Linked DNA regions of Sphaerotilus microaerophilus. The protein of the gene in region 1 interacts with the protein of each later gene in a pairwise test. Links are inferred from orthologs where the notes say so. Each region holds a gene or a part of one and is shown in the gene's direction. Other genes may lie near its edges.

What was found.
Region 2: the proteins of NGK70_RS22700 (region 1) and NGK70_RS19845 interact in binary tests that used the Escherichia coli proteins (3 or more experiments, as listed by UniProt). The link is inferred for Sphaerotilus microaerophilus from one-to-one orthologs.

Annotation. Positions count from the first base shown.
Region 1 is NZ_AP025730.1:5,277,953-5,290,130, reverse strand. Bases 4,890-7,748 are described here. They hold NGK70_RS22700 (protein-glutamate methylesterase/protein-glutamine glutaminase), read left to right. Parts: upstream 4,890-5,663; coding sequence 5,664-6,833; downstream 6,834-7,748. Other genes in these bases: hemW (radical SAM family heme chaperone HemW), read right to left, coding at 6,877-7,748; cheD (chemoreceptor glutamine deamidase CheD), read left to right, coding at 4,956-5,618; NGK70_RS22710 (CheR family methyltransferase), read left to right, coding at 4,890-4,906. Also shown: NGK70_RS22740 (FKBP-type peptidyl-prolyl cis-trans isomerase), read right to left, coding at 1-121; RadC family protein, read left to right, coding at 247-915; NGK70_RS22730 (Smr/MutS family protein), read left to right, coding at 912-1,589; NGK70_RS22725 (group II truncated hemoglobin), read right to left, coding at 1,614-2,033; NGK70_RS22720 (MinD/ParA family protein), read right to left, coding at 2,030-2,878; NGK70_RS22715 (GGDEF domain-containing protein), read right to left, coding at 2,875-3,699; more of NGK70_RS22710, read left to right, coding at 4,034-4,889; more of hemW, read right to left, coding at 7,749-8,091; rdgB (RdgB/HAM1 family non-canonical purine NTP pyrophosphatase), read right to left, coding at 8,084-8,740; rph (ribonuclease PH), read right to left, coding at 8,748-9,497; NGK70_RS22680 (PP2C family protein-serine/threonine phosphatase), read right to left, coding at 9,604-10,518; NGK70_RS22675 (serine/threonine protein kinase), read right to left, coding at 10,580-11,548; NGK70_RS22670 (YicC/YloC family endoribonuclease), read left to right, coding at 11,578-12,178. UniProt on the Escherichia coli protein: Involved in chemotaxis. Part of a chemotaxis signal transduction system that modulates chemotaxis in response to various stimuli.
Region 2 is NZ_AP025730.1:4,643,728-4,660,403, reverse strand. The notes cover bases 6,871-9,862. They hold NGK70_RS19845 (chemotaxis protein CheW), read left to right. Parts: upstream 6,871-7,248; coding sequence 7,249-9,477; downstream 9,478-9,862. Other genes in these bases: NGK70_RS19840 (methyl-accepting chemotaxis protein), read left to right, coding at 9,529-9,862; NGK70_RS19850 (response regulator), read left to right, coding at 6,871-7,109. Outside these bases: hisD (histidinol dehydrogenase), read left to right, coding at 1-174; hisC (histidinol-phosphate transaminase), read left to right, coding at 171-1,283; imidazoleglycerol-phosphate dehydratase HisB, read left to right, coding at 1,293-1,898; imidazole glycerol phosphate synthase subunit HisH, read left to right, coding at 1,900-2,568; hisA (1-(5-phosphoribosyl)-5-[(5-phosphoribosylamino)methylideneamino]imidazole-4-carboxamide isomerase), read left to right, coding at 2,611-3,354; imidazole glycerol phosphate synthase subunit HisF, read left to right, coding at 3,369-4,148; NGK70_RS19865 (response regulator), read right to left, coding at 4,156-4,791; NGK70_RS19860 (hybrid sensor histidine kinase/response regulator), read right to left, coding at 4,788-5,945; NGK70_RS19855 (hypothetical protein), read left to right, coding at 6,215-6,676; more of NGK70_RS19850, read left to right, coding at 6,747-6,870; more of NGK70_RS19840, read left to right, coding at 9,863-11,250; NGK70_RS19835 (chemotaxis protein CheW), read left to right, coding at 11,409-11,957; NGK70_RS19830 (ABC transporter permease), read right to left, coding at 11,977-14,607; NGK70_RS19825 (dioxygenase family protein), read left to right, coding at 14,706-15,530; NGK70_RS19820 (Nif3-like dinuclear metal center hexameric protein), read right to left, coding at 15,595-16,350; NGK70_RS19815 (S1C family serine protease), read left to right, coding at 16,376-16,676. UniProt on the Escherichia coli protein: Involved in the transmission of sensory signals from the chemoreceptors to the flagellar motors. CheA is autophosphorylated; it can transfer its phosphate group to either CheB or CheY.

The DNA of each region.
Region 1 (12,178 bases):
TGCCGGTGCCCAGCGACAGCGTGGCCGGCTTGGACGTGAAGGTGTTGATCACGTCGGCACCGTCCGGGCCGGCGAGGCGGTAGTGGAGGGTGAGGAAGGAACCCGCTTGAACCTGGGACATGGTGGATCCTGTGGGCTGCGCGGCGGCATCGGCGCGCGGCAGCGTTGTGTGGGTAGACTGGCCGCGATTTTAGGTGCCGCCTCCATGGCCGGCCCCGCGCCCGAGCCACCTACCGCACGACGCCGATGAAAGACCTGCCCGCCGCGCTGCGTCCCCGCGAGAAGCTCCTGGCCCAGGGCCCGGCGGCGCTGGCCGATGCCGAGCTGCTGGCGCTGCTGCTGCGCACCGGGACGCAGGGCCTGGGGGTGCTGCAGATGGCCGAGCAGCTGCTGGCGCGCAACGGTGGCGTTTCCGGGCTGCTGCGCACGGAGCCGAACCAGCTCGCCAAGGTCAAGGGCCTGGGGCCCGCCAAGTTGGCCGAGCTGCAGGCGGTGCTGGAGCTGGCGCGGCGCGCGCTGACGGCCGAGCTGGCGCAGCGGCCGGTGTTCGACAGCCCCACGACGGTGCGCGAGTACCTGAAGCTGCAGCTGGCCGACCTGGCACACGAGGTGTTCGCGGTGCTGTTCCTGGATGCGCAGCACCGGCTGATTGCCTACGAGCCGCTGTTTCGAGGCACGCTGACGCAGACCAGCGTCTACCCGCGCGAGGTGCTCAAGCGCGCGCTGGCGCTCAACGCCGCGGCGGTGCTGCTGGCGCACAACCATCCCTCGGGCGTGGCCGAGCCCTCGCGGGCCGACGAGTTCCTGACCCAGTCGCTCAAGAACGCGCTGGCGCTGGTCGACGTGCGCGTGCTCGACCACCTGGTGGTGGGGCGGGGGCAGATCGTCTCGTTTGCCGAGCGGGGGCTGCTGTGAAGACCTCGTGGGATGAGCTGGCGGCGATCGGCCGCGAGCTGACGGAGCGCCGCCGCCAAGCCGAGGCCGCTGCCGCGCAGCGCGCCGCCGAGGAAGCGGCCCGGCAGCGCGAGCACGACCTGTTTGCCCGCACCGTCGGGCCGGTGACGCCGTTGCCGGACACCGGGCTGGCCGAGCTGAAGCGCCCGCGCCCGGCGCCGATCCCGCGCCAGCGCCAGCGCGACGAGCAGCAGGTGCTGCGCTCGTCGCTCTCCGACGAGTTCGACCCGGTCACGCTGATGGAGACCGACGATCGGCTGAGCTACCACCGCGTCGGCGTCGGCCCGGAGGTGTTGAAGAACCTGCGGCAGGGGAAGTGGACGGTGCAGGGGCAGATCGACCTGCACGGCCTGCGCCGCGACGCGGCCCGCGAGGCGCTGAGCGGCTTCCTGGCGGAGGCGGCCAAGCAGGGCTGGCGCTGCGTGCGCGTGGTGCACGGCAAGGGCCTGGGCTCGCCCGGGCGCGAGCCGGTGCTCAAGGGCAAAGTGGCGAGCTGGCTGGCGCAGCGCCGCGAGGTGATGGCCTACACCCAGGCGCGCGGGCCGGACGGCGGCGCCGGCGCGCTGATCGTGCTGCTGGAAGGGCGCGTTCCGCGCCAGCGCCACCTGCGGCGCTGGCTGGGTGAGAACGATTGATCGGGCGAACTGGCGTGCCGCCGCTCAGGTGGCGATGTTGCGCATCCAGTCGGCGGTCTTGAAGAAACTTTCGTTCAGGCGGGCGACCAGCACCGGGTCGAGCTCGGCTTCCTGCATCGCCTGGTGCATGCAGGCCAGCCACTGGTCGCGCTCGCGCACGCCGATCGCGAAGGGCAGGTGGCGCATGCGCAGGCGCGGGTGGCCGAAGCGCTCCTCGTAGTGGCCCGGCCCGCCCAGCCAGCCGCAGAGAAACCAGAACAGTTTGTCGCGCGCATCGTCCAGCGTGCTGCCGTGCACGGCGCGCAATTCGCGGTAGGCCGGCTCCAGGTCCATCAGGTCATAGAAGCGGTCGACCAGGGCGCGCACACGGGCTTCACCGCCCACCCAGTCGAAGGAGGTGGCGGGTGGGGTGGGAGAGTTGGCAGGGGCGGCGGAGTCGGTCACGGGCTGGGCAACGGCGGGTTTGGGGCGGTGCCCCGTGGGCTGGTGAGGCGGCTGGCCAGTTGCATGATGGCCAGTGCGGCCTTGGCGCCCGGGTAGGTGAGCATCAGGAGCTGGCGGCGCTGCACCGCGTCGCGCACCGAGGGGTCGGTGGGGATCTCGCCGAGGTAGGCCAGCTGCACGGGCCGGCCGTCGGGCAGGCGCACGAAGCGCTCGATCACGGCCTGCAACTGCTGGGCGACGCCCCGGCCCTCGCCGCTGCGGCTGCACTGGTTGACCGCCAGCAGCGTGCCGGTGCGGCCCTGCTGCACGGCCAGCACCTTGATGGTGGCGTAGGCGTCGGTCAGGGAGGTGGGCTCGGGCGTGGCCACCACCAGCACCTCGTCGGCCAGCGAGACGGCATAGAGCACCACATCGGAGATGCCCGCGCCGGTGTCGATCAGCACGTCGTCGTAGTGCGGGCGCACGGCGGCCAGCAGCTCGACGAGCTGCTCGCGCACCTCGGGCGTGAGGCGCGAGTACTCGACCAGGCCCGAGCCGGCCAGCAGCACCCGGAAGCCACCGGGGGCGTCGAGGGTGGCCTGCTCCAGCGTGGCCCGGCCGGTGAAGACGTCGTGCAGCGTGGTGGAGGGGTGCAGGTTGAGCACCACATCGAGGTTGGCCAGGCCCAGGTCGGCGTCGATCACCAGCACGCGCCGGCCGTGGCGGGCCAGCGCGGCGGCAAGGTTGGCCGCGACCATGGTCTTGCCGACGCCGCCCTTGCCGCTGGTGACCGCCAGGATGCGCGCACCGGCGGCCGACGCGGGGCGCGGCGCGCGGGGGGCGGTAGAGGAGGTCGGGGCGTTCATGGCTGGGAAGGATCGGTGGGGCGGGTGGCGGCATCGGCCGGCGGCGTGGCCATGGCGTTGGCCGCCGAGCCGAACAGCAGGCCGCGCTCTTCAGGGGTGACCTCTGACTGCGGTGCGGCTTCCAATTGCGTGCAATTGCGACCACTGGATTTGGCCCGGTAGAGCTGCTGGTCGGCGCGCCCCAGCCACAGAGACGGGGAGGAGCGCACCCAGGCCGGTGCAAACGCCCCGCCGATGCTGATCGTGATCTGCAGGGACTGGCGCGGCGAGATCGGGATCGCCAAGCACTCGATCGCCATGCGAACCCGCTCGGCGACCGCGCGGCCGAAGGCCGGCGGGCAACTGGGCAGCACCGCGGCGAACTCTTCGCCGCCGATGCGCGCCACCGTGTCCATGGGTCGCACGCTGTCTTGCAACGTGCGCGCGACCGCCTGGATCACCAGGTCGCCAGCGGCGTGGCCGTGGGTGTCGTTGACGCGCTTGAAATGGTCGATGTCGGCCAGCAGCAGCAGGGCGGGCTCGCCCGAGCGGGCGACACGGTCGACCTCGCGGTCCAGCGCCGCCTCGAACTGGCGGCGGTTGGCCAGCCCGGTCAGCGGGTCGCGGCTGGAGAGTTCGCACAGCCCGTCCACCAGGGCCTGCATCCAGGCGGTCGAGCCGGGCTCGACCCCTTCCGGCCAGGCCTGGCCCGAACGCTGCAGCAATTGCAGCGCCGTCTCCAGCCGCAACTCGCCGGCCTGGACGGGGATGCGCTGCACCTCCGGCCCGGCTGATTCGGCGATCTCGGCGCTGACGGGAAAGCGTAAGGAGCCTGGTCTCACGAGCTCGTTGGGGTTGTCGGTTCGTGACGGCCACGCGGGCACCCGGGGAGTGCACGGTGAACCAGCGGGGGGCCAGATCGATCCTGCAGCCCGCTGCTGCGCGTGTATCACGCATGGGCTGGCCGAGACTGCAAACTGAAAAAGCCGCTGAGTCAGTCTAACCCAGGCCCTCACCGCCCAGACACGGAAATGGCTGCTTCCGCCGGCCAACTTCGGGCATCGGGTCCGGTGCGGCACCGGGACACTTGGCAGCGAACCCATCTTCCCATCCGTGATGGCAGCGGCCGCCAGCCTGGCGTTGCTGCCGCTCGGACCTGACAGCGCAACCAACCGCATGGCCACCTCCCGCCTCGTTGACGACCCGGGTGCCGACCTGATCGGCACGGACGCCGCTGCGCGCGAGTTCAGCTTCGATGCGCGCGACTTCGCCCGCGTGCGCCAGCTGATCCACCAGCGCGCCGGCATCAGCCTGCACGAGCACAAGCACGCGATGGTCTACAGCCGGCTGGCGCGCCGCCTGCGCGAGACCGGCCACCGCTCCTTTTCAGCCTACCTGCAGTGGCTGGAGCAAGCCACCGGCGACGATGCGCTGCGCGAGTGGCAGGAGTTCATCAACTGCCTGACCACCAACCTGACCTCCTTCTTCCGCGAAGAGCACCACTTCCCGCTGCTGGCCGAGGCGCTGCGCGCGCTGGCCGGGCGCAGCCCGCGCCTGTGGTGCAACGCGGCCTCCACCGGCGAGGAGCCCTACTCCCTCGCGATGTGCGTGGCCGAGACGCTGGGCCCTGGCGGTGGCACCAAGATCCTCGCCAGCGACATCGACACCAACGTGCTGGCCACCGCCCAGCGCGGCGTCTACCCAGCGGACGCCCGCGGCCTGAGCGCCGAGCGGCTCAAGCGCCACTTCCTGCGCGGCACCGGCAACAACGCCGGCTTCATCCGCGTGCGCCCCGAGCTGGCGCGGTTGATCGAGTTCCGCCACTTCAACCTGATGAGTCCGCAGTGGTCGCTGGGCGAGCCCTTCGACATCGTGTTCTGCCGCAACGTGATGATCTATTTCGACGCGCCCACCCAGCGTCGCGTGCTGGAGCGCATGCACGCAGCCATGCGGCCGGGTGCGCAGCTCTTCGTCGGCCACTCCGAGAACTTCACCGACGCGCGCGACCTGTTCCAGCTGCGCGGCAAGACCGTCTACCAGCGTGTCTGACCCGGACGAAGCCTCCGCGTCACGCCCCTCCATTGCCAGTCGAGGCCCCATGAACGCCGTCATCCCTCCCACCCCGGCGACCGCGCCGCGCTCCAAGCGCCTGGAGTTGCTGCGCGCCGCTCCCCGCAAGCCGGGCGAAGCCTCGTTCTTCTTCTACGACGCCTTCTTCCGCTCGGATGCCGTCAAGGTGCTGCCGGGCGAGTACTTCGTCTACGACGAGGACGTGCTCATCATGACCACGCTGGGCTCCTGCATCGCCGCCTGCATCTGGGACCGCGTGGCCCACGTCGGCGGGATGAACCACTTCATGCTCCCGGATGTGGGTGCGGGCATGGCCGACGGCGGGCGCTACGGCTCCTTCGCAATGGAACTGCTGATCAACGAGCTGCTCAAGCGCGGCGCCAACCGCATGACGCTGGAGGCCAAGGTCTTCGGTGGCGCGGCGGTCATCAGCGGCATGAGCAGCCTCAACGTGGGCGAGCGCAACACCAAGTTCGTGCTCGATTACCTGGCCACCGAGCGCATCCCGGTGGTGTCCAAGGACGTGATGGAAATCTACCCGCGCAAGGTCTGCTTCCTGCCGCACAGCGGCAAGGCAATGGTCAAGCGCCTGGCGCCGACCCACAGCGACGCGGTGGCCGCCATCGAACGCGATGCCGTCCAGAAGGTCCGCAAGAGCAGCAGCGCCGGCGGTTCCGTCGATCTGTTCTGACGCGTCACCACGGTCCCAGAACAACCCGATTTCAGGAGAACAGCGATGGCCAAGACCCGCGTGGTGGTGGTGGACGATTCCGCCCTGGTGCGCAGCCTGTTGAGCGAGATCATCAACCGCCAGGGCGACATGGAGTGCGTCGGCGCCGCGAGCGACCCGCTGGTGGCGCGCGAGATGATCCGCAACCTCGATCCGGATGTGATCACGCTGGACGTGGAGATGCCGCGCATGGACGGCATCGACTTCCTCTCCAAGCTGATGCGCCTGCGGCCCATGCCGGTGGTGATGGTCTCCACGCTGACCGAGCGTGGCGCCGAGGTCACCCTCAAGGCGCTGGAGCTGGGGGCGGTGGACTTTGTCGCCAAGCCGCGCATCGGCATCGCCGACGGCATGAAGCAGCTGGCACAGGAGATCACCGACAAGGTGCGCATCGCCGCCCGGGCCCGCGTGAGCCGCCTGGTCACCGCACCAACGCCCGGCCCTGCAGCCGCCGGGGCCATCGCCAGTGCCGGTACCGCTGCCGGGACCGCCGGTATGGCGCCGCCAGCCGCTGGCGCGGCAGCCGGCCGCCCGGTGCAGCCCGACGCGGCAGGCAGCGCCCCGCTGGGCCGCATCTCCACCGAGAAGCTGATCTTCATCGGCGCCTCCACTGGCGGCACCGAGGCCACCCGCGAGGTGCTCACGGGGCTGCCGGCCGATGCCCCCGGCGTGCTCATCACCCAGCACATGCCGCCGGGCTTCACGCGCAGCTACGCCGCGCGCCTGAACGGCCTGTGCCGCATCGCCGTGAAGGAAGCCGCCGACGGCGAGCGCGTGCTGCCCGGCCACGCCTACATCGCCCCAGGCGGCATGCACCTGTCGGTGGAGCGCTCCGGCGCCAACTACCTTGCCCGCGTGCGCGATGGCGAGCCGGTCAACCGCCACAAGCCCAGCGTGGAGGTGCTGTTCCAGTCCGCGGCCCGCGTGGCCGGGCGCAACGCCATCGGCATCATGCTCACCGGCATGGGGGCCGACGGCGCGCAGGCGATGAAGACCATGCGCGATGCCGGCGCCTACAACGTCGCGCAGGACGAGGCCAGCTGCGTCGTCTTTGGCATGCCGCGCGAGGCGATCGGCGCTGGCGCGGTGCACGAGGTGCTGCCGCTCAAGCAGATCGCCGACCACCTGATGCGCCACCTGCGCGAGAACGCCGGGGCGACGCTGCACCGGGTGTGACGCTCACCCGGGTGCCAGCACCGGGGTCGATGCCCGCGCCGGGTCAGGCCAGGAACCGCTCCTGCAGGTCACTCAGGAAGTCGAAGCCGCGCGCCGTCGGCACGACCCGCCCCTGCGCCTGCGTGATCAGCCCCTGCCGTTCGGCCTCATCGAGCTTCGCCCGCACGGCCGACAGCGGCAGCCCGGTGCGCTCGGGGAAGAGGGCGAGGTCGAAGCCCTCCTTCAGCCGCAGCGCGTTGAGCATGAACTCGAAGGGCAGGGCACGGCGGGTGACTTCCTCGTCGTTCGACACCGCCTGGCCGGCCAGGGCCTTCTCCATGTAGGCCGCCGGCTCGCGCCAACGCACCTGGCGCACGACGCGGTGCGGGAAGCTCAGCTTGCTGTGCGCGCCGGCGCCGATGCCGAGGTAGTCGCCGAACTGCCAGTAGTTCAGGTTGTGGCGGCAGCGGTGGCCCGGTTGCGCGTAGGCCGACACCTCGTAGCGCTGCAGGCCGGCCTCGCCGGTCAGCGCGGTGATCTGGTCGAGCATCTCGGCCGACAGGTCGTCGTCCGGCAGCCCAGTGGGCGGCGCGTTGGCGAAGCGGGTGTTGGGCTCGATCGTCAGGTGGTAGACCGACAGGTGCGTGGGCTGCAGCGCCAGCGCAGTGCGCAGGTCCTCGGCCGCCTTCGCCAGGTCCTGCCCGGGCAGGGCGTACATCAGGTCGAGGTTGAAGGTGTCGAAGGCCTCGCGCGCCTCCTCGGCCGCGGCAATCGCCTGGGCGCGGTCGTGCACCCGGCCGAGTGCGGCCAGCGCGGCGTCGTCGAAGCTCTGCACGCCGATCGACAGCCGGGTGACGCCCGCGGCGCGGAAGGCGCGGAAGCGCTCGCGCTCGAAGGTGCCGGGGTTGGCCTCCAGCGTCACCTCGGCACCGGGCAGCAGCGGCAGGCGGGCGCGCACCTCATCCAGCAGCCGGGCAATCGCCTCGGGCGAGAACAGGCTGGGCGTGCCGCCGCCGATGAAGATGCTGTGTACTTGGCGGCCCCAGACCAGCGGCAGCGCGGCCTCCAGGTCGGCGCGCAGGGCGTCGAGGTAGCGGGTCTCTAACTGCGGATCGAGATGCCGGCCGTCGGATGCGGCCGTCCGCTCATGGGAATTGAAGTCGCAGTACGGGCACTTGCGCAGGCACCAGGGCAGGTGCACGTACAGGCTCAGCGGCGGCACCGCGCCGAGCTGCAGGGTGCCGGGGCGCAGGTAGCGGGAGACCAGATCGTCAGCCAAGCTGCCAGACCTCGCGCATCAGGGCCACCATCTGCGCCGACGCCCGCGCGCGGTGGCTGAGGCGGTTCTTCACCTCGGTCGCCATCTCCGCGGCGGTGCAGCCCTGTGAGGCGATGTACATCAGCGGGTCGTAGCCAAAACCGCCACCGCCTTGCTGCACGGCGAGGATCTCCCCATCCCAGCGGCCGAAGGCGATCAGCGGCTCGGGGTCGTCGGCCGAGCGCACGGCCACCAGCGCGCAGACGAAGCGCGCACGCCGGGTGTCCGCCCCCGCCAGATCGGCCAGCAGCCGGGCGTTGTTGGCGGCGTCCTGGCGGGCGCGGTGGGCCTCGCGGTCATCGGCCGGGTTGCGGTCGATCGGCGCAAAGTGGGCCGACTGCACACCGGGGTGTCCGCCCAGCGCATCGACGCACAGGCCCGAGTCGTCGGCGATCGCCGGCAGGCCCGAGGCCGCGGCGGCGTGGCGGGCCTTGGCCAGCGCGTTCTCGACGAAGGTGTGGTGCGGCTCGTCGGCCTCCGCGATGCCCAGGTCGCGCTGGGCGACCAGCGTGACACCGGTCGCGCCGAGCAGGGCCTGCAGTTCCTTGAGCTTCTTGGCGTTGTTGGAGGCCAGCACGAGGCGGCGGCCAGGACTGTCGCTGCGGCTCATCGCGGCCTCAGCCTTCGACGGCCTGGCCGGGCGTGCCGGCGAGCGCGGCCTTCTGCAGCTCGACCAGGCGGCGGATGCCCGCCTCGGCCAGGCTGACCAACTGCAGCATCTCGGCGTGGCTGAAGGCCGCGCCTTCGGCGGTGCCCTGCAGCTCGACGAAGCCGCCGGCGCCGGTCATGACCACGTTCATGTCGGTGTCGCAGGCGGAGTCCTCGACGTACTCCAGGTCCAGCAGCGGCGTGCCGGCCAGGATGCCCACCGAGACGGCGGCGACCTGATCGCGGATCGGGCTGGCGGGGATCTTGCCGGCGGCGATCAGCCCGTTGACCGCATCGGCCGCGGCGACGAAGGCGCCGGTGATCGAGGCGGTGCGGGTACCGCCGTCGGCCTGCAGCACGTCGCAGTCCAGCGTGATCGTGCGCTCCCCGAGGACCTTGAGGTCGAAGACGCAGCGCAGCGAGCGGCCGATCAGGCGCTGGATCTCCTGGGTGCGCCCGCTCTGCTTGCCCTTGGCGGCTTCGCGGGCGCTGCGGGTGTGGGTGGAGCGCGGCAGCATGCCGTACTCGGCGGTGACCCAGCCTTCGCCGCTGCCCTTCTGGTGCGGCGGCACGCGCTCCTCGACCGAGGCGGTGCAGAGCACCTTGGTGTCACCGAACTCGACCAGCACCGAGCCCTCGGCGTGCTTGGTGTAGCCGCGGGTGATGCGGATGGGGCGCAGTGACGCGGGGGCGCGGCCGTGGGGGCGGGAGGTGGTCATCGGGAGAGCGGTCCTGGAAGAACGAAAGCCGCGCGGAGGCGGCGTCGAAGGGGGTAGGGGCGAGTGTCCCACCACCGGGGCGGAACACGGCCGTGAGGTCAATCGTTCAGCTGCGCTTCTGGGCGCTGCGCTTGATGGCCTCGTTGATCTCGCGGATCGAGCGCTCGATCTCCTCGTCGTCGAGCAGGTCGTCCGGGCTGCCGGGGCCGACACCGGACTGGATGGTCGAGGCAAACACCTCGTCGCCCAGCTCCTCGGTGCTGATGCCGACCGCGCTGTCCTCGTCCTCGGCGGACTCCCACTCGACGGCGATGACGGTGACGTTGTCGCTCTTGTCGCCCGCGATGCGCAGGGCCTGTTCGACCAGCTCGGGTGCCGCTTCGGTGATCGGCAGCGCAGCCATCTGGCGGGTGATGTCCTCGTCCTCGACACTGCCCCACAGGCCGTCGGAGCACAGCAGCACCTTGTCGCCGGGCTGCATCGTCAGCGGGCCGACGATGTCCACCACCGGCTTGCCGGGGCTGCCCAGGCAGGTGAAGAGCACGTTGCGGTTGACCCGCTCGCCCAGCGGAACCACGCCGGCCAGGCTCTCCTGCAGCTCCGAATAGGAATGGTCGCGGGTGCGCGCCATCAGCTTGCGCCCGCGCACGAAGTACAGCCGCGAGTCACCGCAGTGTGCCCACCAGACTTCGCGGCCCTGCATCACGCAGGCGACGATGGTGGTGCGCGGCGTGTCCAGCAGGGCGCGCTCGGTGGCATAGCGGATCAGCGCGTGGTGGCCGGCCAGGATGGCCTCGTTGAGGAAGCGCCGCACGTCCTTGAGTACCGGCTTGGCATCGCGCTGGAACTGGTTGGCCAGCACCTGCAGCGACATCTGCGAGGCCACCTCGCCCTCCGGGTGCCCACCCATGCCATCGGCCAGCGCGAACAGCCCCGAGTCCCGCGTGTAGCAGTAGCCCATGCGGTCCTCGTTCTTCTCGCGTCCGCCCCGGCGGCTGATCTGGTAGACGGAAAAACGCATGCGTGGGATCCGGTTCGCGAGGGCGTGGACGTGGCGGGGCAGGGACGGCGACCGTGCCGGCTCAGGTCTTGGTCCCGGCCTTCATGTTCTCCAGCTGCAGCTTGAGCCGCTCACTGAAGCTGAGCTTGGTGTAGCGCCGCTCGGTTTCACGCGCCAGCTCTTTCTGCAGCGCGAACACACTCTGCGGGCGCGACAGCGGATCGAGCGCCATGCACCACTCGGTGACCTCGATGAGGTTGTCCGAGTAGACATTGCGCAAACGCGACAGCGACAGGTTCAGGCGGTCCTTCTCGATGCGCTGCGGCGCGTCGTTGGGCGGATAGCCCTGCATGCAGGCATAAATGCAGGCGCCGATGGCGTAGATGTCGGTCCACGGACCGAGCGAGCCGTCGCGGCGGTACATCTCGGGGGCGGCAAAACCCGGCGTGTACATCGGCCGGATGAAGTTGCCTTCCTTGCTCAGCACCTCGCGCGCGGCGCCAAAGTCCAGCATCACCGCCTTGTTGTCGTTGGTGATGAAGACGTTGGCCGGCTTGATGTCCAGGTGCAGCATCTTGTGCTGGTGCACGATGCGCAGGCCGCGCAGGATCTCGTCGAACAGGCTGCGGATGGTGCTCTCGCGGAAGACCTTGTCGCGCTTGAGATCGCGGGCGGTGACGATGAAATCCTGCAGGGTGTCCCCCTGCAGGTAGTTCATCACCATGTAGACGGTCTCGTTCTCGCGGAAGAAGTTCAGCACCGAGACCACGCTCGGGTGGCTGATCTGCGCGAGCGAACGGCCTTCCTCGAAGAAGCTCTTCAGGCCGAGCCGGTACAGCGGCTGCTTCTCCGGCTTGACCTTGGGGACGAGTTCACCCGGCGCACGCTCGGCGAGCGAGGAAGGGAGGTATTCCTTGAGCGCCACCAGTCGCCGCTCGCTGTCTTCGGCGAGGTAGACGACGCCGAAGCCTCCTGCTGCCAGCTTGCGAACGATCTGATAGCCACCTACCACGGTGCCAGGGGGCAACGGGGCAGGTTTGGGCTTTGACATAATCGAGTTTTGCTTGGGCGATTTGCGCGATGGCAGTTTACAGCATGACCGGCTACGCCAGTGCCACCGCAGGTGCACGGCCCGCCGAAGGGGACACCGGCAGCACTGCACCCGCGCGCAGCGGTGGGGGCGTGACGGTCGAGATGCGCACGGTCAACAGCCGCTTTCTGGATCTGGTGCTGCGGCTGCCGGACGAGTTCCGCGGCCTGGAGCCAGCCTTGCGCGAACTGCTCGCCTCGGGCCTGCGCCGTGGCAAGGTGGAGTTGCGCCTGAGCTTGGAGCGCGGCGCCGATGCCGACGCCGCCGCGCCGCAGCCGGCCCAACTCAACGCCCTGGCGCGCCTGGAGGGCCAGGTGCAGACCTGGCTGCCGCGCGCCACCGGCCTGACGGTCTTCGAGGTGCTGCAGTGGTGCCGCAGCACCGCGCCGGCGCCGGCGCTGGACGAGGCGGTGCTCGACGCTGCCCGGCGCTGCCTGGCCCAGCTCCGCGAGGCGCGTGCGCGCGAGGGTGCCCGGCTGGTCGACATCCTGATGGAGCGGGTCGAGCGCCTGCGCGTGCTGGCCACACAGGCCCAGCCGCTACTGCCCCAGGTGGTGGCGCGCCAGCAGCAGCGCTTCCTGGAGCGCTGGC
Region 2 (16,676 bases), 630 kb from region 1 along the record:
CGCTTCTCCTCGCCGCTGGGCGTGTACGACTTCCAGAAGCGCAGCAGCCTGATCGAGGTGAGCGAAGCAGGGGCCCAGCAGCTGGGCGTCATTGCCGCCGAGCTGGCCTACGGCGAGGGCCTGCAGGCGCACGCCCAGGCGGCCGAGTTCCGCCTCCAGGACCGGCGGCCATGAACACGCCGACGGGGGCGCTGCCCGAGCGCCTGCGCGCCACGCTGCGTGCCGACATCCAGGGCATGCACGCCTACGCGGTGCAGCCCAGCGCCGGGCTGATCAAGCTCGACGCGATGGAGAACCCCTTCGCCCTGCCGAGCGAGCTGCAGGCCGAGCTGGGCCAGCGCCTCGGCGCGGTGGCGATCCATCGCTACCCCGGTGCGCGCATCGACGACCTGAAGGCCGCGCTGGCGCAGCACATTCACCTGCCGGCGGGCTGCGCGCTGATGCTGGGCAACGGCTCGGACGAGCTGATCTCCCTGCTGGCCATGGCCTGCGATCTTCCGGGCGCGAAGATCCTGGCGCCGCTGCCGGGCTTCGTGATGTACGAGATGTCGGCGAAGCTGCAGGGCCTGGGCTTCGTCGGCGTGCCGCTGACGGCGGACTTCGAGCTCGACGGTGCCGCGATGCTGGCCGCCATCCGCATGCACCGCCCGGCCCTCACCTACCTCGCCTACCCGAACAACCCGACCGCCAACCTCTTCGACGACGCGGTAATCGACCAGCTGGTCGATGCGGTGGGCGAGCAGGGCGGGCTGGTCGTGTTCGACGAGGCCTACCAGCCTTTTGCGTCACGCAGCCGGTTGGCTCAGGCGGGGCAGGCGGGTCAGCGCGACCACGTGCTGGTGATGCGCACGCTCAGCAAGTTCGGCCTGGCCGGCATCCGCCTGGGCTACCTCGTCGGGCCGGCGGCGCTGATTGCCGAACTGGACAAGGTGCGTCCGCCCTACAACGTCAGTGTGCTGAACGCCGAGGCGGCGCTCTTCGCGCTGGAGCACGCCGACGAGTACGCCCGCCAGGCCGCGCTGCTGCGCGCCGAGCGCGAGCGCCTGCTCGTCACGCTGGCGGCGTTGCCCGGCGTGCAGCGCGCGTGGCGCAGCGAGGCCAACATGATCCTGATCCGCGTCGCCGATGCCGCGAGCACCTTCGCCGGCATGAAACAGCGCGGCGTGCTGATCAAGAACGTCTCGGCGCTGCACCCGCTGCTGGCCAACTGCCTGCGCCTGACGGTCGGCACGCCCGAGGAAAATGCCTGCATGATCGAGGCCCTGGCGGCAGCCGCGGCCTGAACCATAGCCATGACCGACACCACGCCTTCCCGCTGCGCCGAGGTCCGGCGCGACACCAACGAAACCAAGATCCGCGTGCGCGTGGACCTGGACGGTACGGGCCGCGCCCAACTCGCCAGCGGCATCGGCTTCCTCGACCACATGCTCGACCAGGTGGCCCGCCACGGCCTGATCGACCTGGAGGTCGAGTGCCAGGGTGACCTGCACATCGACGGCCACCACACCGTGGAAGACATCGGCATCACCCTGGGCCAGGCGATGGCCCGCGCCGTGGGCGACAAGAAGGGCATCACCCGCTACGGCCACAGCTACGTGCCGCTGGACGAGGCCCTCTCGCGCGTGGTGGTGGACTTCTCCGGCCGGCCCGGCCTGGCGATGGACGTGAAGTTCACCGCCGGCATGATCGGTGCGCTCGACACCCAGCTGGTGTTCGAGTTCTTCCAGGGCTTCGTCAACCATGCGCTGGTCAGCCTGCACGTCGACAACCTCAAGGGCGTCAACGCGCACCACCAGTGCGAGACGATCTTCAAGGCCTTCGGCCGTGCGCTGCGCATGGCGCTCACGCCCGATCCGCGCAGCGCCGGCGTGATTCCTTCGACCAAAGGGAGTCTCTGACATGGCTCGCACAGTCGCGGTTGTTGACTACGGCATGGGCAACCTGCGCTCGGTGTCGCAGGCGGTGTTGCACGTCGCCCAGGGCAGCGGCCTGGAGGTGGTGATCACCCACCGCCCCGAGGAAGTGCGCGCCGCTGAGCGCGTGGTGCTGCCCGGCCAGGGCGCGATGCGCGACTGCATGGCCGAGCTGGCCGCCTCCGGCATGAAGGAGGCGGTGCTCGAAGCGGCCGCCAGCAAGCCGCTGATGGGCGTGTGCGTGGGCATGCAGATGCTGCTGGACCACAGCGAGGAGCAGGACACGCCCGGCCTCGGCCTGATCGCCGGGCAGGTGCGGCGCTTCCGCCTGGAAGGCCAGGTCCAGCCCGATGGCAGCCGCTACAAGGTGCCGCAGATGGGCTGGAACCGCGTGCGCCAGCAGGCCCACGTGCGGCACGGTGGCGGCGTCCACCCGATCTGGGCCGGCGTGCCCGACGGTGCCTGGTTTTACTTCGTGCACAGCTACTACGCTGCACCCGAATCGGCGGCCCACGCTGCCGGTGAAACCGACTATGGCGCCGCCTTTACCAGCGCCGTGGCGCGGGATAACATTTTTGCCACCCAGTTCCACCCCGAGAAGAGCGCGGACCACGGCTTGGCGCTGTACCGCAATTTCCTGAGCTGGAACCCCTGAGTTCCCACTCTCCCTTCCTTCAACCCTGCCTCGACACCAGCCATGTTGCTGATCCCCGCCATCGACCTGAAAGACGGCAAGTGCGTGCGCCTCAAGCAAGGCGACATGAATGACTCCACCACCTTTGGCGAGGACCCGGCAGCGATGGCACGCCGCTGGCTCGACGCCGGGGCACGGCGCCTGCATCTGGTGGATCTTAACGGGGCCTTTGCCGGCAAGCCCGTCAACGAGGGCGCCATCAAGGCCATCATCGCCGAGGTGGGCAGCGAGATCCCAGTGCAGCTGGGCGGCGGTATCCGTGACCTGGACACCATCGAGCGCTACCTCGACGATGGCCTGAGCTACGTCATCATCGGCACCGCAGCGGTCAAGAACCCCGGCTTCCTGCGCGATGCCTGCACGGCGTTTGGCGGCCACATCATCGTCGGCCTCGATGCCAAGGACGGCAAGGTCGCCACGGATGGCTGGAGCAAGCTCACCGGCCACGAGGTGGTGGACCTGGCCAAGAAGTTCGAGGACTACGGCGTCGAGGGCGTGATCTACACCGACATCGGCCGCGACGGCATGCTCTCGGGCATCAACATCGACGCCACTGTGCGTCTCGCTCAGGCGCTCACCATCCCCGTGATCGCCTCTGGCGGCCTGAGCAACCTGGCCGACATCGAGGCGCTGTGTGCGGTGGAGAGCGAAGGCGTGCAGGGCGTGATCTGCGGCCGCGCCATCTACACCGGCGACCTCGACTTCGCCGCCGGCCAGCGCCGTGCGGACGAACTCAACGGCGCCTGAACCCAGGGCTGCCCATGCTCGCCAAACGCATCATCCCCTGCCTCGACGTCACCGGCGGCCGGGTCGTCAAGGGCGTCAATTTCGTCGAACTGCGTGACGCGGGCGATCCGGTCGAGATCGCGGCGCGCTACAACGAGCAGGGTGCCGACGAGCTGACCTTCCTGGACATCACCGCCACCAGCGACGGCCGTGACCTGATCCTGCACATCATCGAGGACGTGGCCTCGCAGGTCTTCATCCCGCTGACGGTGGGCGGCGGCGTGCGCACGGTGGAAGACGTGCGGCGCCTGCTCAACGCCGGGGCCGACAAGGTCAGCTTCAACTCCGCTGCGGTGGCCAACCCGCAGGTGATCCGCGACGCGTCGGACAAATACGGCGCCCAGTGCATCGTCGTGGCCATCGACGCCAAGCGCCGCGTCGGCGAGGATCTGGCGACCAAGGGACCGGGCTGGGACGTCTACACCCACGGCGGGCGCAAGAACATGCACCTGGACGCGGTGGCCTGGGCCACGCAGATGGCCCAGATGGGCGCCGGCGAAATCCTGCTCACCAGCATGGACCGTGACGGCACCCGCATCGGCTTCGACCTCGCACTCACCCGTGCCGTGGCCGATGCCGTGCCGGTACCGGTGATTGCGTCAGGCGGCGTCGGCACCCTCGATCACCTGGCCGACGGCGTTCAGCAGGGTGGCGCGGATGCGGTGCTGGCTGCCAGCATCTTCCACTACGGCGAGCACACCGTGCTCGAAGCCAAGCAGGTGATGGCCGCGCGCGGGATCCCGGTACGGCTGTGACCGCAGGCTAGCTCACCAAGCCATTGCGGATCGCGTAGACGGTGAGCTCGGAGTTGTTCGCCAGCCCGAGCTTCTCCAGCACGCGGGCGCGGTAGACGCTCACGGTCTTGGGGCTGAGGCTGAGTTCCTCGGCGATGTCGGCCAGGCGCTTGCCCGAGGCGATCATCGTCAGGGTCTGCAACTCGCGGTCGGAGAGCTTGTCGTGCGCGGCCTCGGCGGTGGGCGCGGTGAGGTTCTCGACCAGCATCTGCGCCATCTCGGCGGTGATGTACTTGCGGCCCTGAGCCACCATGCGCACCGCGGCGACGATCTGCGCCGGGTCGCCCCCCTTGTTGACGTAGCCGAAGGCGCCAGCACGCAGCGCGCGCAGGGCGTACTGGTCCTCGGGGTACATGGAGACGACCAGCACGCGGATGGGCGAGCCCTCCTCCTTGAGGGTGTGCAGCACGTCCAGGCCGCTGCGCCCGGGCAGGTTGATGTCGAGCACCAGCACGTCGCAGCCCTGCCGGCGCAGCAGGGCGCGCAGCTCGCCGTACTCTCCGGCCTCGCCCACCACTTCGAGATCGGGCTGTTCGGCCAGGGTGTCGCGGATGCCGCGCCGGATCAGGGCGTGGTCGTCGCAGAGGATCACGCGTGTGGTCATAGTTCCCCCCAGGTCGATGGATCGTGCTCGCTGGTCAGCGCAGCGGTCGGTTCGGCGTCGAGCGTGCCGGCGCGGGTCGCAGGGCCGGCCAGCGGTACCGACAGGATCAGCGTCGTGCCCGTGGGCGTGCTCGACAGGTCGATCCAGCCGCCCACCGTGTCGGCCCGCTCGTGCAGTCCGCGGATGCCGAAGGAGCGCTCCTTGCCCAGGTCGCCGCGGCCCAGCCCGCGGCCGTTGTCGCTGATCTCCATCGAGAGCACGCCTGCGGCCACGGTGAGGTCCACCTCCACCCGGCTGGCGTTGGCGTGCTTGGAGATGTTGGTGAGGGCCTCCTGCGCGGTGCGGTAGGCCACCAGCGGCACGCCCGGCGGCAGGCGCAGGTGCTCGTGGCTGGAGCGGAAGACGCAGGCGATGCCGCTGCGGCGCTCGAAGCGCGAGGTCATCCACTGCAGGGCCGCCACCAATCCCTGCTCCAGGATCGCCGGGCGCAGGTTGTGCATGATGCGCTGGCTGGCCTCGATGGCATGGCGGATGGTTTCCAGCGCCTGTAGCGCTCGCTCGCGGGCGGCGGGCGTTTCGGCGTGGCGGGCCAGCCAGGCGAGGTCGAACTTCACCGCGGTGAGCGAGCCGCCGACGTCGTCGTGGATCTCGCGGGCGATGGCGGCGCGCTCCATCTCGATGCTGGTCTGCAGGTGCTGGGCCAGCTCGGACAGGCGCTTGCGCGAGACCGCCAGCTCCTGGTCGGCGCGCTGGCGCGCGCGCTGGCTTTCGCAGGCATCCACCGCGTGCAGCAGCGCCGGGACCAGCCGGGCGAGGTTGCTCTTGAGCAGGTAGTCGGAGGCGCCATTGCGCATCGCCTCCACGGCGGTGTCCTCGCCGATTTCGCCCGACACGAGGATGAAGGGCAGCAGGGCATCGCGCTCGCGCAGCAGCTCCAGCGCGATCAGGCCGGAGAAGCCTGGCAGGTTGTAGTCGGAGATCACCGCGTCCCAGCCGCGGCCCAGTTGTGCCAGGAATTCCCCCTCCTTGTCGACCCGCAGCATGGTGGGCTCCACACCGCCTCGCCGCAGGTGGGCGAGCACCAGCTGGTGGTCGAGCTCGGAGTCTTCGAGGTGGAGGATGCGCAGGCGGCGCAGCGGCTGGGTTCGGGGCATGGGGCGCGGGAGGTGTCGGGCATCGGGCACCGGAGTGCGGCTCCGAAGAGGCCGAGCGATTGTCAGCCAGGTTCCGGGCGCCGACGCGCTGCCGCCGATCCATGGACCGGAATTGAACGGCGAATCACCGGATCTTTCGCTCACCACGACCCGGCCACATTGCGAAAAATTCTATCAATCGCCAAACGCCTCCAATCACCGGGGCGAGAGGCTCTTTCAGACACGGGAACGGACGATGCGCAGGCATCGGCGCTCCCCTTGGAGCCAGCATGCAGATGAACGATGAGCCGCAGGAAGGACCGACGGGGCCGCTGCCGCTGCTCGTGGCGGCGGATCTGCAGGACCACCTGCTCACCGCCACCAATGACCTCGACCGCTTGCAGCGCCTGCTGGCCGATGCCAGCGAGGCCCTGATGGGGCATTTCTACACGGCCAACGGCCACCTGGGCCGTCTGCTGCACCAGGGTGCGGTCTTGCCGCATCTGGACACCGGCGCATTGCACGAGGCGATGCAGAGCATGGCCGGCGCGGTGACGGCGCTGCAGTTCCAGGACATGGCCTCGCAGCTGATTGCGCACACCCACCGTCGCCTGCGCGCCTGCGCCGACCAGATCGCCTGCGAGGCGATGGGTCAGGACCCCGAAGGCGAGGCGGTGATCGAGCAGGCCCCGCTGCGTCCCAACCCGGTGACGCAGGACGAGATGGACGCCGGCTCGATCGAGCTTTTCTAGTTCCGCCTCAAGCAACCGACCCACGCCGCCGATATTCCCCCGGCAAATCAGAATCCCCCCGGAGAGCGCAATGCATTCAATTCTTGCTGTCGACGACTCGGCCTCCATGCGTCAGATGGTTTCCTTCACTCTCAAGAGCGCCGGCTACAACGTCGTTGAGGCGGTGGATGGCCAGGACGCCTGGGAGAAGGCCGGTGGCCGCACCTTCGACCTGGTGCTGACCGACCAGAACATGCCTCGCATGGACGGCATCAGCCTGACCAAGAAGCTGCGCGAGACCTCGCAGTTCAAGGCCACCCCGATCCTGATCCTGACCACGGAGTCCAGCGACCAGATGAAGCAGGCGGGGCGCTCTGCCGGAGCCACCGGCTGGCTGGTCAAGCCCTTCGACCCGACCAAGCTGCTCGAAGTCATCAAGAAAGTGATCCGCTGAGCCGGCTGCTCGCGCTGCCCCGCTGCAGTGCGCCCGCAGGGCTGCACGCCAGGGGCCGTGTCGCGAGCGTTTCAGCCGCCTGCTGGTTGCATGCCACCTGCTCACCCGCCGCTCACCAGGATTCCAAGGGGTCTTTGCCATGGCCGACATGATGTCCGACAGTTCCGCCTCCTCCGGGGCGGGTATCGATCTGAGCCAGTTCTACCAGGTCTTCTTCGAAGAAGCCGGCGAGAACCTGCAGCGCATGGAGCAGCTGCTGCTGGAGCTGAACGTCGCGGCGGCGGATGACGAGGAGCTCAACGCCATCTTCCGCTGTGCCCACTCGATCAAGGGCGGCGCCGCCACCTTCGGCTTTGCCGACGTGGCCGAGCTGACCCACGAGATGGAGACCCTGCTGGACAAGCTGCGCCGCCACGAGCTGCAGCCGCACGTGCGCATGGTCGACGTGCTGCTGGGTGCGGGCGATGCGCTGCGCGCCCAGCTGGAGCGCCACCAGGGCTCGGGCCGCGAGCTGGTTGATACCACCGAGCTGCTGATCCACATCCGTTCGCTGGCCAGCGGCGAGGTGCCAGCTGCAGCGGATGTGTCCACCGTCGCTGCGGCGCCGTCGGCGGCCTCGCAGACTGCGGTGGTGCCTGCACAAGCGGTGCCCGGCCGGCGTGAGCTCGAACTGCGGGTCGGTCCGCTCAAGGACGTCTCGCTGGCCGACAACCTGCAGGAGCTGTTCAAGGAGATCCCGGACCTGGGCAGCATCGAGCCGCTCGACATGGGGCGCCCCATCGACGGCATGCGCCGCTTCAAGGTGGTCACCACCAGCAGCGATGCCGAGCTGATCGACCTGTTCACCTTCCACGTCGCCCGCGAGCAGGTGCAGCTGCAGCCGCTCGGCCCGGGCTACGGGTTCTATCCCGGCAATCCGGGGGTGCCGCCCGAGGAGGTTGGCCAGGCTGCGGGCGTGCCCACCCCGGCCGTGCCGGCCAAGGCCGCGGCCGATCCGGGCTATGGCTTCTTCGACGACGCGCCGGGCGCACCGGCCACGGCCATGACGTCCGACGGGGTTGCAGCGGCGCTGCCGCCGGCACCGGCGGCGGCCCCCGTGCCAGCCGTGGCGCCGGCAGCGCCCGTCGCCGCGCCAGCGCCACGTGCCGAGGCGGCCCGCTCCGCCCCAGCCGTGCGCAATGACAAGGCCAGCACCGGCGGCCTCGACTCCACCACCATCCGCGTGGCGGTGGAAAAGGTCGACCAGCTGATCAACCTGGTGGGCGAGCTGGTGATCACCCAGGCCATGCTGGCGCAAAACAGCCGCGACCTCGACCCGGTGGTCTACCAGCAGCTGGTGGCCGGGCTGAACGACCTCGACCGCAACACCCGCGACCTGCAGGAAGCGGTGATGTCGATCCGCATGATCCCGATGTCGACGGTGTTCAACCGCTTTCCCCGCATGCTGCGCGACCTGGCCAGCAAGCTGGGCAAGAAGGTGGAGCTGGTCACTCAGGGCGAGGCCACCGAGCTGGACAAGGGCCTGATCGAGAAGATCACCGACCCGCTGACGCACCTGGTGCGCAATTCCTGCGACCACGGCGTCGAGATGCCCGACGAACGCCTCGCCAAGGGCAAGCCGGACGTGGGCACGATCACGCTGTCGGCCTCGCACCAGGGCGGCTCGATCGTCATCGAGGTGCGCGACGACGGCAAGGGTCTGTCGCGCGAGAAGCTCCTGAACAAGGCGCGCGAACGCGGCCTGGACGCCCCCGATTCGATGAGTGACCAGGACGTCTGGGGGCTCATCTTCGCGCCCGGCTTCTCCACCGCGGAGGTGGTGACCGACGTGTCCGGCCGGGGCGTGGGCATGGACGTGGTGAAGAAGAACATCACCTCGCTGGGCGGCTCGGTGGAGATCGACTCCGCCGAAGGCTACGGCATGAGTGTCAAGGTGCGGCTGCCGCTGACGCTGGCGATCATGGACGGCATGAGCGTGGGCGTGGGCGACGAGGTCTACATCCTGCCGCTGGCCTCGGTGGTCGAGAGCTTCCAGGTCACCGACAAGACCATCAAGACCATCGGCGGCACGGGCCGCGTGGTGCAGGTGCGCGAGGAGTACATGCCGGTGATCGAGCTGGAGCGGGTGTTCGACGTGCCGCGCTTCGACTTCGAGCGGGTCTCCTCGATCATGGTCGTGGTGGAGGCCGAGGGCGGGCGCGTGGCTCTGCTGGTCGATGAGCTGCTCGGCCAGCAGCAGGTGGTGGTCAAGAACCTCGAAGCCAACTACCGCAAGGTGACGGATGTGTCCGGCGCCACCATCATGGGCGATGGCCGCGTCGCGCTGATCCTGGACACCGGCTCGCTGGTGCGCCGCTCGCGTCACTGACGCTGACTTCGCAGGCGGCGCCCTGTCGCCGTCCTGCGCCGGGGAGACGCCATGAGCCCGATGAACCTGCTGCGGTCGTTCACGATCCGCTTGCGCATGCTGGGCGCCATCGCGATGGTGCTCTGTCTTCTCGCCCTGGTCGGCGGAACGGCTCTGTGGGGACTGAATGAGGTCACGGCCGGCGCGTCCCGTCACATGGAGTCGACCCACGGCAGCACGGTGATCTTGGCGGGCCTGCGTACCGCCTTGGGAAATGTGCGCCGGTATGAGAAGGATTTGCTGATCAACTACGACAGTGCCGAGCAGCAACGAGCCTATCGCCCGAAGTGGCAGGCTGCGGTCGCGCAGGTCCTGGACAGTGCGCATCGATTGGAAGGTGCCGAGGCGGCCGGCAGGGGTGATCCGGCGCGCAAGATCAGCAGCTTGATGACCCAGTATGCCGACAAGGCGAAGCCGGTTTTTCAGGCGGTCGAGATCGGTGGCTTCAACGACGCGCCGGCGGCAAACCAGGCGATGGCTTCTGCCAAGGATCTGGTCCGTGACGTGGACGCGCAGGTCGAGATCCTGGCGTCGGCTCTCGATGCGGAGACGCTTGCGGCGGTCCGCGTGCAGGAGCGGACGGTGCAAATGGCCTGGTGGTCGCTCGCCGCGGCACTCGCGGTGGCGTTCATCCTGGTGGCCCCACTCACGCTGATGAACTCGCGCAGCATCGTCGAGCCGGTCAGGCGGGCCGAGGCCACCGCGCTGGCGATTGCGCGGGGCGATCTGACCCGCCAGATCGTCGTCACCGGCCGCGACGAGTGCTCTCACCTGCTGGCGGCGCTGGCAGAGATGCAGGGGGCGCTGGCGGGCATGGTCGGCAACATCCGCCAGACCACCGAGGCCATCGGCACCGCCAGCAGCGAGATCGCCAGTGGCAACCAGGACCTGTCCAGCCGTACCGAGCAGACGGCCGGCTCGCTGCAGCAAACCGCCAGCTCCATGGAGCAGCTCACCACCACCGTGCGGCAGACGGCGGATTCCGCCCGCGCGGCCAACCAGCTCGCCAGCGCCGCGGCCGAGGCCGCCCAGCGGGGCGGGCAGGTGATGGCCCAGGTGGTTGACAACATGGAGCAGATCAGCGGCTCCAGCCGCAAGATCGGCGAGATCATCGGCGTGATCGACAGCATCGCCTTCCAGACCAACATCCTGGCGCTCAACGCGGCGGTGGAAGCCGCGCGTGCTGGCGAGCAGGGCCGTGGCTTTGCGGTGGTGGCTGGCGAGGTGCGCAGCCTGGCGCAGCGCAGCGCCGATGCGGCGCGCGAGATCAAGGGCCTGATCGCTGCCAGCGTCGAGACCGTGGACAGTGGCGGGCGGCTGGTCCACGCTGCCGGGACCACCATCGGTGCCTTGGTTGCCGATGTGCAGCGGGTCAATCACATCATCGGCGAGATCACCTCGGCGGCGAGCGAGCAGAGCGTCGAGCTGGGCCACGTCAACGGCGCGGTCACCCAGCTCGACCAGATGACGCAGCAGAACGCGGCGCTGGTCGAGCAGAGTGCCGCCGCGGCAGAGAGCCTGCGCGAGCAGTCCCGGCGCCTGACCGAGGTCGTGGCGGCCTTCCACGTGGCCGGTGGTCACGCGGAGCCAGCCCGTGCGCAGCCGGCCCCTGCACAGGCAGCGCGTGCGGCGGCGGCCCCCGCGCCGAAGCCTCCCCGCGCCCAGCCTGCCGTGCCAACCCAGGCCGCCGCAACCCAGGTCGCGACGGCAGGCGACGACTGGACCACCTTCTGAATCCTGCCGCCTACTGAATCCCCGGTGCCTGCCGATAACCCTCCTGCGGGGCTCGGCCAGCGCACCGGCTGCCAGCGGCCGAACCTGCCCGTTCTGCCTTCCCCGCGTCCACCGCGTTCCCAGCGTTCACTGCCTTCCCTGTTCGACAGGAGTCCCCCATGAGCATCGTCCAGGACCGGCCGCGCAGCGCGCTCGCCGAACAATCCCTCGCGTCCTACGGTCGTCAGTCGGCCAACGCCGCCCGCGGTGCCGCTGCCAGTGCGGGTGAGTTCCTCACCTTCCGCCTGGGCGGCGAGGAGTACGGGGTCGACATCCTCAAGGTGCAGGAGATCCGCTCCTACGAGGCACCCACGCGCATTGCCAACTCACCGGCCTTCCTGAAGGGGGTGGTGGACCTGCGCGGCGTGATCGTGCCGATCATCGACCTGCGCCTGAAGCTGGGCTGCGACAGCGCCGAGCTGAACGCCATGACCGTGGTCATCGTGCTGAACATGCGTGGGCGGGTCATCGGCGCGGTGGTTGATGCCGTGTCGGACGTGATCCAGCTCGACGCGGCGCTGGTGCAGCCTGCCCCGGCGATGAATGCCCTGGTCGACACCCGCTACATCCGCGGCATCGCCAACGTCGCCGAGCGCATGCTGATCCTGGTGGACATCGAGTCGGTGCTGACCGGCGACGAGCTCGGCGCGCTCGACGCCAGCTTCTGATCCGCCCCTGCCCGCGGCGCTAGTCCGCCGCGCGGCGCAGCGTTTCGACCACCGGGCGCTGCAGCAGCTCGCGCAGGCTCCACCAGCCGGCCCCCAGCGCCAGCAGCGCACCGGCGGCCGTGCCGGCCAGCGGCACCCACAGCGGCGCGTTCCAGTCGAAGTTGAACACCTGGCGCGCCAGTGCCCAGCCCACGCCCATCGCGGCAGCGCTGGCCAGCAGGCCGGCCAGGGCCCCCACCGACAGCAGCTCCGCGCGCTGCACCTGCGCCAGCAGTCGGCTGCCCGCGCCCATCGCCCGCAGCAGCGCGAATTCGCGCGCGCGCGCCTCACGGCTGGCGCTCACCGCCGCGAACAGCACCAGCAGACCGGCCGCCAGCGTGAAGGCAAACAGAAACTCCACCGCCTGCACCACCTGGTCCAGTACCCGCTGCACCTGGGCGATCTGCGCGGACACGTCCACGCTGGTGATGTTCGGGTACTGCCGCGCCAGCGTGGCGTCGAAGCCGCGTTGGCCCGCACCGTCGGGCGCGCGGAAGGCCGCGATGTAGGTCACCGGCAGGTCCGTCATCCGGGCGCGCGGGAACAGCACGAAGAAGTTGACCCGCATCGAGGCCCAGTCCACCTTGCGCAGGCTGCTGATACGGCCCTCCACCGGGCTGCCGGCGATGTCGAAGCGCAGCCGGTCGCCCAGCTTCAGCCCCAGGGTCTGCGCCAGGCCCTCCTCGACGCTGAGGGCGTCCGCCTCGTCGGCCTGCCAGCGCCCCGCCACCACCTGGTTGTGCGCCGGCAGCGCGGCATCGTGGCTGAGGTTGAACTCGCGGTCGACCAGCCGTTTGGCGCGGTCGGCGGCGTAGTCCTCCAGCTTCACCTCGCGGCCGTTCACCGCCACCAGCCGGCCGCGGATCATCGGGTACCAGTCGTAGCGAGCCACGCCCGCGTCGCGCAGCGTGGCGCGGAAGGCCTCGCCCTGCTCGGGCAGCACGTTGATGACGAAGCGGTCCGGTGCGTCCGGCGGCGTCGCCGCCCGCCAGCTGCGGACCAGATCGGTGCGCAGCATCACCAGCAGGACGAGCGCCATCATGCCCACCGCCAGGGCGCTGACCTGCAGCACGACCAGCCCCGGGCGTGCCGCCAGCTGGCGCTTGGCCAGCGTCAGCCAGCGTGGCGCGCCCACCTCGGGCACCAGGCGGCGCAGCAGGTGCACGGCCAGCCAGCCACTGCCGGCAAAGAACAGCCAGGCGGCGGCAAAGCCGCCCACGGCGATGCCGCCCAGCTTCAGGTCGGCAGCGGCCAGCATCAGCAGTCCGGCAAAGCCGGCGATGCCGGTGGCCAGCACCAGCAGCGAGGCGGCGCGGGGCTCGCCCAGGTCGCGCCGGATCACCCGCAGCGCCGGCACGCTGGCGAGCTGCAGCACCGGCGGCAGACCGAAGGCGGCCAGCAGGATCAGCCCGACGCCACCACCCAGCGCCGCCGGCCACGCAGTCGGCGCCGGCAGCTGGGCGTCGATCAACCCGGCCAGCAGCCAGACGAAGCCCTGGTGCACCACCAGGCCCAGCAGCACCCCCAGGGCGCTGGCGAGCAGCCCGACCCAGAGCAGCTCCAGCGCATAGGTGGCAGCGATGCGCCGCTGCGGCTGGCCGAGCACGCGCAGCATGGCGCAGGCGTCCAGGTGGCGCAGCGCAAAGCCGCGCGCGGCAATGCCCACGGCCACGGCGGCCAGCAGCGCAGCCAGCACGGCCACCAGCTGCAGGAACTGGCCGGCGCGGTCCAGCGTCTGGCGCATTTCCGGGCGGGCACTGTCGAGCGATTCGACGCGCGCGCCGCGTACCCGCTCGCGCTGCAGCGCCTCCTCGGCCCAGCTGACGTAGCCCTTCACCGCGGTGCTGGCGCCACGCCCGTCGTACGCTGCCACCGCCAGACGCCAGGTCACGCGGCTGGCCGGCTGGATCAGCCGGGTGGCGTCCAGGTCGGCGGTGTGCATCAGCACCCGCGGGGCAAAGTTCATGAAGCCGGCGCCCCGGTCGGGCTCCACCCGCAGCACGGCGGCCACGCGCAGCCCCGCCTCGCCCAGCATCAGCGTGTCGCCCAGGCGCAGTTGCAGCGCATCGAGCACCGCGGCATCGACCCAGACGCTGCCGGGTGCCGGGCCCTGGGCAACCTCGCGGTGGGCCGAGGCGGCCCCACTTGGTGTGGCACCTTGCGCAGTGGCCGGCGCATCGCTGATGCGCAGCGCGCCGCGCAGCGGATAGCCGGCGCTGGCCGCCTTGACCGCCACCAGCAGGGTGCGCTCGCCACGTTCCTCGGGCGCGCGCGCCATGCTCGGGAAGCTCGCCGTGACCGCCTGCTTCAGCCCCATCTGCGCAGCGGTGCGCGCAAAGTCAGGCGGCAGAGGCTGGTCGCTCGCCACCACCGCGTCGCCGCCGAGCAGCGAGCGTGCGTCGCGGGCCAGGCCACCCTGCAGGCGGTCGGAGAAAAAACCCACCGAGCTGAGCGCGGCGACCGCCAGGATCACCGCCAGTCCGATCAGGCGCAGCTCGCCGGCGCGGAAGTCGCGCAGCAGCTGGCGCCAGGCCAGGCGGAGGACGGAAGGGGGGCGATCGGCGCGGGTGGCGGGGCGCGGCAGGGCCGGGCTCAGGGGCGTGGCAGACATGGCCGCCAAGGTACACCATGCGCGGTGACAGCGCCGAATGGAGCGTGCAAAGCCGCCGAATGTCGCCTCAGGGTCGGCGTGTTGCAATGTCAATCATCATGAACGTCCTGCCCACCCTCTACCTCTCCCACGGCTCGCCGATGATCGCGATCGAGCGTTCGCCGGCCAGTGACTTCCTCGACGGGCTCGGTGCGCGCATCGAGCGCGAGTTTGGCCGTCCGCGCGCTGCGCTGGTCGTCTCGCCGCACACCGCGACGCGCCGCCCGGTGGTGCTGGCCGAGCGCAAGCACGGGGCGATCCACGACTTCGGCGGCTTCCCGGCCGAGCTCTACGAACAGCAGTACGACGCCCAGGGCGACCCGCAGCTGGCGGTCGATGTGGCGCGGCGGCTGACCGAGGCGGGCATCGCCACCGAAGCGGTGGCCGCTGGCGGCCTGGACCATGGCATCTGGACGCTGCTCAAGCGCATGTGGCCCGCCGCCGAGGTGCCGGTGGTGCCGCTGTCGCTGGTGCCGAACTGGACGCCGCGCCAGCAGTGGGCCATCGGCGCGGCCCTGGCCCCGCTGGCCGCCGAGGGCGTGCTGATCATCGGCAGCGGCGCGATGACGCACAACCTGCGGCGCTTCTTTGGCCACCGCGGGGCCGTGGAGCGGTCGGTCGAGCCCGATGTGGCGGCCTTCCGCGACTGGGTGGTCGAGCGCGGCGCGGCGCGCGACTGGGAGGCGCTGTGGGACTACCGCCGCCAGGCGCCCCACGCGGCCGAGCAGCACCCCACCGACGAGCACTGGCTGCCCTTCTACGTGGCGGCCGGAGCGGGCGGTGCCGACCACGCCGCGCTGCGCATCCATGACAGCGTCGACGCCGGCCTGCTGGCGATGGACGGCTTTGCCTTCGGCCCGGCCGCGACGCAGCTCGCTGCCTGATCGACCGGCCTGATCGACCCGCCTGATCGACCCGCCTGATCGACCCGCCGCGTCGGCACCCTGCTCAGGCCGGGTTGTCGATGTCGATGTGCTGGTGCGCCAGCCCGAAGTGCTGCGCCAGATGGGCGCCGAGCGCCTCGGCGCCGTAGCGCTCGGTGGCGTGGTGGCCGCAGGCCAGGTAGGCCACGCCGGTCTCGCGGGCGTAGTGCGCCTGCGGTTCGGAGATCTCGCCGGTCAGGTAGACGTCCGCCCCCGCCGCGATGGCCGACTCGAACCAGCCCTGCGCGCCGCCGGTGCACCAGGCCACCCGCTGCAGCGGCCGGCCGTCGCCGGGCAGCAGTACGGGGGTGCGCCCCAGCCGCTCGCCGACGTGGCGGGCCAGCTGGGCAGCGTCGCCGATGCCCGCCGGCGGGCTACCCAGCCAGCCCAGCTGCTGCTCGCCAAAGCGGCCCTGCGCCGTGAAGCCCAGCCGCTGGCCGAGCTGTGCGTTGTTGCCCAGCTCGGCATGCGCGTCCAGCGGCAGGTGGTAGGCGTAGAGGTTGATGTCATGCTGCAGCAGCCGGGCCAGGCGCTGCTTCATCCAGCCAGTGACGCGCCCGTCCTGGCCGCGCCAGAACAGGCCGTGGTGGACCAGGAGAGCGTCTGCCCCGGCCGCGATGGCCGCGTCGATCAGGGCCACGCTGGCGGTCACCCCGGTGACGAGGCGGCGGATCGTCTCCCGCCCCTCCACCTGCAGGCCGTTCGGCCCATAATCGCTGAAGCGAGGCACCTCCAGCAGTTGGTCCAGGTGGGCAGTGAGTGCGTCGCGACGGGTTTCCACGGCGGTAGATCCTTCATTTCCTGACATGCGCAGGCTCTGGCTCGTATTCTCGCAAGCCGTCACCGTGGCGGTGGCGGTGGTCTTCGTGCTGGCCACGTTGCAGCCGCAGTGGCTGGCCGGGCGCAGCAGCGCGGCGGGCGTGCAGGTGATGGTGCACAGCGCGCCAGCGGGCGCACGGGGCGCCTCGGCCGACGCGCCGGTGACGGGGCATGCCCTGGCGGCGCGCCAGGCGGCACCGTCGGTGGTCAGCGTGCTGACGCAGGGCGCGCAGACCCGGTCGCCGCACGCCGCGGAGCCCTGGTTCAAGCGCTACTTCGGCGAGCCCG